2 regions of the Novipirellula artificiosorum genome follow, and region 1 is predicted to be linked to the other one. Evidence: riboswitches for the same ligand, from Rfam matches in the RefSeq annotation. Region 1 holds a riboswitch; the other holds the start of a gene.
What was found. Region 1 has a riboswitch for cyclic di-GMP ahead of Poly41_RS17595 (Flp family type IVb pilin). Riboswitches for the same ligand answer to the same signal wherever they lie in the genome.
Positions count from the first base shown of each region.

Region 2: linked by a shared signal. The riboswitch ahead of Poly41_RS28145 (TadE/TadG family type IV pilus assembly protein) and the one ahead of Poly41_RS17595 (Flp family type IVb pilin) in region 1 are both predicted to bind cyclic di-GMP.

Region 1 is NZ_SJPV01000006.1:183,961-189,403, reverse strand. It holds gene cpaB (Flp pilus assembly protein CpaB) at 1-824, opposite strand, end outside; gene Poly41_RS17600 (A24 family peptidase) at 1,234-1,791, opposite strand; gene Poly41_RS17595 (Flp family type IVb pilin) at 2,287-2,469, opposite strand; cyclic di-GMP riboswitch class I at 2,656-2,770, opposite strand; gene Poly41_RS17590 (Hpt domain-containing protein) at 3,123-3,494, shown strand; gene Poly41_RS17585 (response regulator) at 3,877-4,800, shown strand; gene Poly41_RS17580 (4Fe-4S dicluster domain-containing protein) at 4,802-5,443, opposite strand, start outside.
Region 2 is NZ_SJPV01000015.1:21,482-26,924, forward strand. It holds gene Poly41_RS28130 (DnaB-like helicase C-terminal domain-containing protein) at 1-751, opposite strand, end outside; gene Poly41_RS34475 (hypothetical protein) at 741-1,037, opposite strand; gene Poly41_RS28135 (helix-turn-helix domain-containing protein) at 1,030-1,323, opposite strand; gene Poly41_RS28140 (hypothetical protein) at 1,639-2,364, opposite strand; gene Poly41_RS34480 (hypothetical protein) at 2,830-3,045, shown strand; cyclic di-GMP riboswitch class I at 3,337-3,416, shown strand; gene Poly41_RS28145 (TadE/TadG family type IV pilus assembly protein) at 3,589-4,017, shown strand; gene Poly41_RS28150 (TadE/TadG family type IV pilus assembly protein) at 4,010-4,528, shown strand; gene Poly41_RS28155 (pilus assembly protein TadG-related protein) at 4,587-5,443, shown strand, end outside.

The DNA.
Region 1 (5,443 bases):
TTGATCATCTTGAAGCCATCTTTTTTCTTTTTCTTCGAGACGGGAGTGATGGGCGATTGCGGTGCAACGGGTTCTTGAACGGCATTGCGATTTGCTTCTTGAGCGGCTTGATAGTCGGCCAACCACGTCATGAATTCCTGGCCGGCTTCGCTGGGACCTTCTTGCTCCACCGCAGCGTCATAGTCACCAGGATTGCCAAGGCTAAGACGGATTTTTCCAAGTTCATTCGCCGAGATCCATGCATCCACGTCACCACTATGGATCAGCAATTGGATGGTGCGAGCCGTTGTGGGACGTTCATTCTCGTCAACGATTCGATCGGTGTTTCCGTCAATCGCAAAAATCCGCACGCCGTTGAGGACCGTTTTGGTCGTGGTTCGCGGAATCAGTTCGCTTTTTGTAAAGTAAGCCATGACGTTGACTCGGTCACCCGGTTGGACCAAGTTGGAAATGCTATTCTCGACGTCCGCTTTCATTGCTACCACGCTGAAACCTTTCGGGATCGTTGCGGAGTTGGTGTCCATTAACTTGACCGGCATGACCGCTTCGCCAGCATAGAATTTTTGTCTTGCAAACTTGCCTTCGAGCGTCTTCAAGTCACCGACGGATCCCTCAGGAATCCGATCGGCTGGCCACGGTTCCAGACGGATTTTTTCGGGCGTAATTTCCTCGCCCAACTCAATTGCCTTGGCGGCAACAAAGATCTCGATCGTCGGCGCTGAACCACCTCCCGTATTTCGGGCCTGCATCCATTGACTAATGCCGATGGCTGCAACGGTCCCGCATACGATGGCGAGTAACAGAATGAGTGATTTGTTTCGCATGGCTAATTCAGACGTCCCATGGTGGGGATCAGTTCGCTACGGCGGAAGGGAGACAACAACGCTCGATTCAGCGCGGTTGGATCGTTCCGATTCATAGGGGTTTTCGGTGCAGACAGTGGCACCGCTGCAACCCGCACGATCGGCGAGTTACGACCGCTGTAACCCGTTAGAACGACCCGGACTACCAGGTTGCCCCAGACGGTGTCTCTTCACACAGAAAAAGGGGTGCATCACACACCCCTTGAGTCAGTCGCCGGTTGCTAGTGGACCGTCAGCATTAAGTTTTAGGGTAGTGGATTTCGCCAGAAATCCGTCACTCAAATGTTCTTCGGGACTTCTGGCGAAGCCCACTACGTCCCAACTCGCAGTTTTAACCTTGACGGTCCACTAGAGCCAGCAACAAGCTTTGCTAAACCAGCATTCCGGCGATCGCGAAGTAGGCAATCGAACCGATGGCCATGGGAATCCCATAGGGCAGCAGTTTCATGGTCGGTTTTCGCTCTCGAGCAATCTTGGAGAGTTTCGACGGGCTACGAACCGTCTTCCATTCGTGCAAGATCTGGTGGGCCATCGCGTAATGCTTGTGCCACTGGCCACTGGCGAGAATCATAAACAACGCCATCACCCCGCCGACGATCGCAGTCGCTGCGAAGGCCCACAACGTGACGATCGCTCCGAGCCAAGCGCCCACGCCGGCGAGCAGTTTCACGTCGCCGCCGCCCATGCCACCGACATTTCGGAGCACCAACAACAACATCATGCCAACAAAGGTGCCGAGTAGGCTGAAACCGAATCCGTGAATCCCGGATTGCAGGGTCCAGTGAACCCAGCCGCAGAGGATAAAGGGGAACGTTAACCAGTTTGGCACCTTTAGAATCGCGCCATCAATCACTGCAGCGATGATCAAAACGACGGTAACAAACCAAACCGTCCAGTGTTCGGCCATGCCGTGAAACAGAGTATCCATGTGTCGTTCTTCCCCGAGAATGTTTGCTGTGAAGGTGTGCGGTAAAGGTCTTTGGTGAGCGAGCCGATTCGATCGGAGTGCAACCGCGGGTCAGCGGGTGATCTTCGCTAGGTTGCTGTCGCGCCACGAGGAGCGTGGCTGGATTTGGAAACCGGTTTTATGCCTCGCTTCAACTAGCGAGGGCCAACCATCCAGCTGAACATTGCAAACAGCAACGTGACGAAACAACAGGAAAGTTGCCAAGCGTAAGCTGCTGCGTCGGCTGGAATCAGTGGGTAATTCATAGGTAGGTTCTCCCGTCTCTCTCAATCCGGGACATTTTGTAATTTCTTGAAGATGCAAGCACCGCTTGTCGGTTGGCATCCCGCGTGTTTGCCGTCAGGCACGTATCAAACAAGCGAACCCAAGCAGCTGGCACCGACCGCGGGCGCGATCGATGCCAGAGTCTGCGTGGAATTCTGTTGGTCAGGCCACTACCGAAGTAGCGGCAATGGATCAGGATCCACCGCCGATTGCCGTGCCGACTTCTTCGAACTTGGCTTTCGAGTTCGTACCGATGGTACCAACTGCTGCCAAGCAAACGACAACGATCAAAGCAAGCATGACAGCGTATTCAACCGCAGTTGGGCCATCTTCTTCTTTCAGGAAGTTAACAATACCTTCAGCAAAACTCTTCATGTCTCTCTCCTCGCGAGTGAGATGTGGATCGTCTAGGTGGGGGACCCACAACGACGACAACTAAGTAAAGATCGATTCGACGTGAAACGACCCTAACGAAGGGCAGTCTCGTCTCCGACGTTCGTTTAACGCTCCTTGGTAAACCATTCGTCGAAAAAACCCGTAAGCTCTCGACTCCTCGTTCACCCCGGCAGCTCGGCTTTCCTGAAGCAACCGTGCTCGCTACGAAGAACGAACACCATTCACTCACGGACCCGTGGCTTTGCGCCCCGCCTTCTCAAGCGGTATGCCTTTGTCGAAGGAGCGAAACTGACCAGCCATTCCGGCGATCCCAACACAGGAAACGCTTTCACGCTGGCAGCGGAACGAACTACGATCCGCTCACTCTTTCTACTTTGAAGGTACGATACGTTTTGCCACAGTCAAAAAACGCGGGTCAACGAAGCCTTAACGATTAGCGAAAGGGGCCAGTCATGAGGGTTGGATGGGTTATCAGGTCGCAGTGCCCCTGTGGTAGGGTCGACAGTCGTTCACAACGACAGGTTGTATTAGCGAACGACACGGCTTTGAGGATTATCGGCATCGGCTTGCGGGATGCTTGATTGGCAAAGAGAATACAGGTTCGTTTGCGAAATTTGAAAAAGGAGAAATCGATGGACGATCAACGACGGGGCGACCCCTCCTGGCGAGATCAGCTCAGCCGCAATGCGGGAAACCAGCCCGACACACTGGTCTCGCTGTGTGACGCGTTTCTGCAGGAGGTTCCGATGTTGGTTCGCAATCTCGAACAAGCCGTGGCCAGCGGGAATACCAAATCATTGCGGATCGCTGCCCATACGCTCAAATCCTGTCTGCGCTACATCGCCCCTGATGAGGACGTCGCGTTGGCCGCGACCATCGAAGCGAACGCGGATTCACCGGAATCGATCACTGCGAACCAGGTCGATCAACTCAGGCGAACGGCAAGCGAATGGTGCGAGTGCGTCGAGCTGCTGCGTCAAGAAACGGTTGATGGGAACGCTTGATCGAATCGCTTTGGCGGGCATGACTCCCCCCGCTGGTCCCGTTTGGGTTAGAATTTAGACTTATGGCCCCCTCCCTTTCGGAGGTCGTCCGGTTTTTAAGTTGTTGATTGAAAAAGACATACAGGATTTACCTCTCCCTCTGGGAGAGGTCAAGCCTAAGCGAGGGAGAGGGAAAACGGGCTGCGATGACAGCATGAAATTCCAGCACGGTTTCCATACCGGCCCTCCCCCTCGCTGCGCTCGACCCCTCCCGCTGCGCGGGCAGGGGTGGTTGGATACCTAAACACTGTATTCGTCACAACTTAAAAACCGGACGACCTCTTCGTCATGGGGTCACCGTTTTTTTCTTATTGATGGTTCATTTCAAACAAAGAGTGCTCCTATGGCTAGTGTCTTGCTCTGCGAAGACAGCCCGACTCACATGATGCTGATGCAAACGTTGCTTGAAGAGGATGCTCACGAGGTACGTTGTGCCGAAGACGGACGCCGGGGCATGGCCTTGATTGCTGAAGCCATGCCGGATGTCGTCGTCACGGATTTGCGGATGCCTGAGATGAACGGACTTGAGCTGGTTCAAGCGATTGTTGAAAACTATCCGAAATTGCCCGCGGTCGTTGTCACGGCGCGCGGGAGCGAGGATTTGGCGGTTGACGCGTTGGCGCTCGGTGCCGCTAACTTTGTGCCAAAAAACTCACTCAACGTTCTACTCAATCCCGTGGTTCGACGTACGGTCTCGTTTGCACGAAGCGACCAATTTTACGAACCGTTCGCAGCTCAAATGCGTTCACCCGAGTTCTACTACAAGCTGGGGAACACACTCGATGCGATCACTCCCGCCTCTCAGTTTGTGATCGAGGCGCTCGTCGCGGCCAACGAAATGAATCCCACTCAACGGGTCCGCGTGGGAATGGCGGTTGCCAGTGCGCTGTTCAATGCCATCAGCTACGGAAATTTAGAATTGAAAGATGAGGATCCACGAATTGCAGGGTACATCGCAGGCGATCCTGCTTGCCGACAAGCATTGACCGAGCAAGCTGAATCACCAGCCTTTCGCAAACGGTTCGTTCACCTAAAGGTCTCCGTAGGCAAAGCGGATACGCGAATCTCTGTTTCCCATGACGGTCCAGGCCGCATCGCGCGTTTCAACCCGGCACCGGGAACGCCGGAATCGTTCGAGCTCGAACAATGCCGTGGGATGATGCTGATCACCAGCTACATGGATGATATGGTTTTTAATTCGGATTACAGCGAAGTGGTGATGGTGAAGAACCATAGCGTGGCGCCGCAAAGCCTCTCGCCAGCCTAGGCTAGGATGAGGGATGCCCTAATCCGAACGGGTCATCCAAATCGATGGCTGGTTGCGGCGAGGCGGATTCTTGTTTCTCCGACTCGTCAGACGGCACAAAAAAATCGCCGGCGTCGTCCTGAACCCGTCGTTGACGTTGCGTCCTTTCCTGGTCGCGTTTTTCCCGATACGACCCCGAGATCAAGCGATCTTCTCGTCCTTCGCCTGCCGCGATCACGATCGCCGATTTCTTCAAGACGCCCGCTTGTTTGACGTTGATGACGTGACACCGAGTTTGGCACAATCCGCATCCAACGCATTGGTCTGCTAACACAACGGGGGCAAGGAAACCGCTGCCTTCGATCGGCATACCCAAGTCGTCGACTTGTGTGTGCACTTGGGTAAACTCAATGGCCTGATAGCCGGCCGCGTTGCACTCATCGACGCACAATTGACATGCGGCAATGCCGGCGATGGGCAGGCAGGTCGATTCGTTGACAATCGCTAGCCCCATCCTTGCCACCCGTTTTTCTTCGATGGGTAAAGCACGGATCGCCCCCGTGGGACAGACTTGGCCGCAGGCATTGCAGCTTGATTCGCAACCTGCCCAATCCGCATTCACCAAGGGGGCCCATAGCCCCGCGAGCCCTTGCTCGAACCCTTC
Region 2 (5,443 bases), on a different contig from region 1:
TCATCACCTGATTGACACCGACGCGGGCATCATCCCCGGGCGCGAACAATTGCAAGTAGTCGAGCAACAACAACCCACAACGCCCTTCGGTAAAGCTCTGCAAGTCACCTAAACCAAAAGGCCCAGGCATAACCTCTATACGATCCAAGTAGGGTCTAATGTCATCAGCCGCATCTTCAACCGCTTGCATCTGGGAGGGAGTCAAATCCGCAAACCGGAGTGCCTTCGCGGGCACCCCTGAACGACGTGTCAATTCCCTACCCAGCAGTACGTCAAAACTAGTCTCAGCGTTTGCAACGAATACAGTGATCTCACTATCGTGATCCAATACATCGAACACATACTGCATTGCAAAGGTCGTTTTGCCGAAACCAGGGGGGGCAGCAACAATGGTGATCTTATTTGGCCCACACTCAAAACCATCAATCCAATCACCAGTCGGATAAAGGTAATCGCCCTCCTTGCGTCTCAATCGATCCAATAATGAATCCAAGCATTGAACCGACTCAGAAACCTCACCCGGTAATGTAAACCCCTCGGGAACCTGCGAAGGAGCAATACCCAAAACCCGGTAACGCTCCAATACATCCTCGGGTGCAAAATCATCGAACAACGGCTGTGAAAAGTCCCAGCTATTACCCTCACCTTGCCCAACAACCTCTACACCCCACTCGTGCGGCACCAGCGCGAACCCTGCATCCATTGCACCTCGCAGCAAACTATCAATCCGATTGGTTATCTCAGGAGCCATTGTCTGAACCCCCAAAATCACGAATAAAAAAATAGGCCGCGAGACTGCGACAAAATCCATCTCGCACTACATTAAAACGCGCTAGCCGCGCCTGCATTTCGCATGCGTGACCACCCGCGACGACCAGTTGGCCATCCTCGACGCAAGCATGATGGGTACACGATACGGCACGCCATACAGCGACCTCGGCTTCCCAACGCAGTTCGTCTATCTTGCCTGCCGAGTACTGGTTGTTAGAATGTGAATGACGGGTCGCATCGTCAAAAACGCTTTGGGAGTTAGCCATTTTTGGTTGCCTCCCTTTTTTCGTCCCTGGTCTCCAGGGCAGCAATCGCAGCATCGGGTCGGTACAGCCGACGCCGACCGATCATCACGGATGGGATCTTGCCATCAGCTCGCAGTCGGTCCACGCTGCAACGACTAACGCCAAGCAACTCCGCCAACCGGTCGCCGTCGACGAGGCGGGGTTCGGATGACTCGTGCAGAAGGCTCCCCAATTGTCGCATCACGTCGGAGACGATCTGCTCACGAAATTGATCGGGATCAGTGTCCCGTAAGATCAAATCAGCCATTGTCCACCGCCTGGCGCCCACGACGGGCAGCAATAGCGGCGAGCTCGTGACGTACACGGGCAAGTGCCTGACGGTCATACAGGCGGACGTGCCCCGCGTATGCCGATGGGTGGATGTCCTCACGAGTCGCTAGGACGTGGCGCACCCGATCAGGCGGCACGCCCAGTAGATGGGCCATGCGGCCCGATGTGAGTAGGGTAGGAGGGTCTGACACTGCGATTGCTCATGTACGAGTACTGATGTGGGGTTTCAGTAGTCGTCAGATCATGCGCGCAAAAATCGCAAAACGTCGCAAATCGCCTTGCAAAATCGGTATCAGTCGTCCATTACCGTGCGCGCACGCTGCTTTCCCCGGGGCATTCGCAGGTCTGCTTTCACCTCCGCTTCTTGCTCGCGGATCAGCCTTTCCAGTTCCTTGTCTTCGCCGCCGATGCCGTCATCGATTGCTAGCGATTTTGGTTTGGCGTGCGAACCGCCGCCCACTTTCCGATAGTCATCCCACGCTTTGATTAGCGTTGGTGCGTTTGGCGAGCATCCTACACGGCGGGCTAATTCGTTCTTGATCGGTACGCTTCTCTTCGATTTCGTTTCGGTAGCCAAGATACCGTTTGCCTCAACAGCGATTTCCTCAGCAGTCATCGGTCCCCGCTTTTCAATCACAGCGATACAGTCCGCTACCAATTGTTTCAGCTGTTCCGATGCTACTGCTAACGCAGCAATGTGGTCAGCATGTTCTTTTGCTTTTGGTCGCGCAAGCTCGGGTCTGGTATTGCCAAGAAACTCATCTAGGTCTGCTCGGCTAGGGCTTGCCGCGATCGCCGCTTTCAATCTAGGCAAATCGTCCGCAAGCTTTCTTACTAGTCGCGGTGCCCTAAGCGGCGGCTCGGGTTCGCAGAATCCGCACTTCATACCATCGGAAACGTTGCGATTCGCGACACTCGCAAGACGTGACACGTCATCCAAGTATGCTGATAGTTCAGTAAGTAGCGCAGCCTTGGTTGCCGGTTGATTCGCCCAGCTTGGTAGCGATTGCTTGCTCATTCCATTGCTCCCCGTTGAAAGATGCCATCGCGTGCAACCCACGGGGATGAGTCGCACCACGACGGCGTTGAAGGCGGGTAGCTAATCCCGCGTTCAGGAAATCCTACCGCTTCAGGGGAGTATTGGAAGAGCCAGTTTACGGGCAACCGTGGGCGGAGTCGGTGAAGAAAGCGGCAGCGGCCCGATCCGCTGCCGCGAAAGACCGGGGAATCCAGGAGAAGCAATGACAACCGCTTCCAACTGTTGTTCCCATCCCTGTAGGTAGGGTATTTCTCTGGCTGCCTCCTTGCAGTTTTCTGCAATCCGCTTGGACGCGTCGGTGTCTAGACCGCCAGCAGTTTATCGATTCAGTAACTCGCTTAAGCTGGTCCAGCCGACGCGCCAAAAACTGTTGGGAGCGATGATCTGGAATGGTTCCGATTGGGGCGTTAGCACTGCGTTCATTTAAACTTCCGACCGACGACCATGGCTGACCACGAATGGAGTTTGTGCGGCTTTCCGCTTCGCCGCAGGCGGATGCTGCCGATGTCATTTCTCGATTCCAAATTGTATTGTGTCGAGAAGCGAGCTACCTTCGCCACACCGCTACTTAACTTGAACCAGGTAGAAAATCGGTTTATGTTCGGGCGTGAATTGCACGGTCTCCGAAAGCGGCGTGACGAGTCGTTGTCGAGGAACTAATTGACCTCACCGCCCCGAACAGATAGAACGCTGACGAATCATTTCCGAAGATGGCCGCTCGATGCGGGCATCGTGTCATAAAACATCGTCACAACTGTGTAATGGACGAACACGCACGCAGCCGCCAGCATAATCCATTCGATTGGATCATTCGGACGCGACGAAGGACATACGGGAGAATTCCTTCATGCAAAGTCGCTCGATCCCGCGTGCTTCGGGGGAAATCGGAGCTAGGTTTAATGTTGACCTGTCATACTTGCTCTTCATCTCTCCTCTACCTATCGGTCATTTCTCCTTAATAGGCAAACCAATCGCGAGGTTGGGACGCAAAGCCATGGGTCCATGAGAACGTGGATCGCCAGGTTACCGAAGGGCGTGAATGCGAGATCGTGGCAACCGAATGACCACCGTGCTGAAAACAAGGGCGATATTGCGTCGCAACCACGTCCTTGATTCGGGGCGCTGTCGAGGAATCGCATATTCGCTTCTTTCGCCAGTGCCGGTTGAGTTTTACAATTCGTTTGGAAATGGGAATCGAGCATCATGCGCACACGATACCGATCGCCTCAGTCGAGGCACCGTCGCGGTGCCACTGCCGTCGAGATGGCCATTGTCGCCCCATTGTTCTTCCTGTTCACCTTCGCATTGGTTGAGTTTAGCCGCATTTCAATGGTGAAGCAGGGATTGACCGATGCAACTCGCGCAGGTTGTCGCGAAGCGATTCTTGCCACCACGCTCAACCGCAAAGATGCGGAATCGAAAGTCCGCGATCACTTGAGGGCGGTTCTTCTCAATGACGCGATGGCCGATCGGTGTCATGTTTCGATCAGCCCCGGCGATCTCAGTAGCGTGGAGCGGGGAACGGAAATTACCACTTCCGTCGAAGTGAATTGCTCCGACATCTCGTGGATAGCCCCGCGTTTCGGCGACGACGTGATGTTGCGGGCGAAGTCAACCATGAAGCGTGAGTAATCAATCGGCCATTCATTTTGTACTGGAGTCTCCAATGACCAGGAAATCTAAAATCAGATTCTCGACGGTGCGACATCATGATCGCAGAGCAGTGGCAGCGGTTGAATTTGCTGTGATTGCACCCGTGTTGATGCTTATCGTTTTGGGGGCGATCGACGTCGGTCAAAGTATCAATGTGGCGCAGATCTTAGATAATGCATCTCGCGAGGGCGCCCGATTTGCTTCTCGCCTGGAAACCACAACTCAACAGCAAGTGGAATCTGCCGTTCAGGCTTACGTAGCAGATGCATTTGCAAGTACTTCGAGCGGCGATTTAGGCATGGCACTGACAGTCAATGTTGGTAGCGATGCCGGTTCGGTGGTTTCCGGGGGAGACCTGACAACCATTGAGTCCGGTGCCAACGTTTCGGTTCAGGTAGCCCTTGATTACGAAACAGTTCGCTGGATGGGAGGCCTGCCAGGTTTTGGCACTTCCACCATCACGGCCACGACCGTGATGCGGCGAGAGTAATCAAGTTTGTCATCGGCTTCGTTGGATTTGTCATTCCGGACTAAGAGGAACAGAAACCATGTTACACAGACCATCCATGCGGCGTCGTTCGCAACGCAAGGGCGCGATCGTTGTAATCGCGGCTATTCTATTTCCAATTTTCATCGCCATGCTGGCATTCGCCGTCGATAGCGGATACCTGTTGAAGAAACGATCCAGACTGCAACACGCCGCCGATGCTGCCGCACTTGCAGCCGTTCGCGATCTGGTGCCGGACGCCTATGGGGATCAAGACTTGGATAAGGTCCGTGCGACGATCCGAAGTTTTGCCAATTTGAACGTAAGGGATGTGGGGAGCTTTACTGTTCTTGGCTCCGATATTGAGATCGGGCGATACGATCCAGAAACCATTTATAGTGACGTTCAGCTTCTGGATACGGGTGTCTTTGACACGGTTCGTGTCACCTTTCGTCGTGATTCTTCCGCCAACTCCCCCGTCTCGCTGTTTTTCGCGAGGATCTTTGGCATGGATGATTCGGACGTGAGTGCGACGGCGACGGCAGTGCTGCAAAAGGCAAGCATTCTGGAACCCGGTGTGGGCGTGCTGCCTTTCTCTATCCCAGAGGATCTTTGGAAGGCAACGCCTGACGGTAATGTTTGGAGTATTTACGGCGACGGACGTATGGAGGACAGCTCTGGGGGTCAACTCCCCGGCAACTGGGGGACTCTCAACCTCGGCACGTCTGCAAACTCGACGGCAACAATCAATGATCAAGTTCTCAACGGTCTCCAACAGGTGCACCTGGATGGACTCTACGCAGAGGGCCGCATTCCTCAGAGCAACCAGATCAGGAGCAGCCATGACTTCAATGCAAATGGTGACCAAGGGCTCTCCGGTGGGATGAAGTCCTCACTCCATACGGTGAAGGGCGAAAC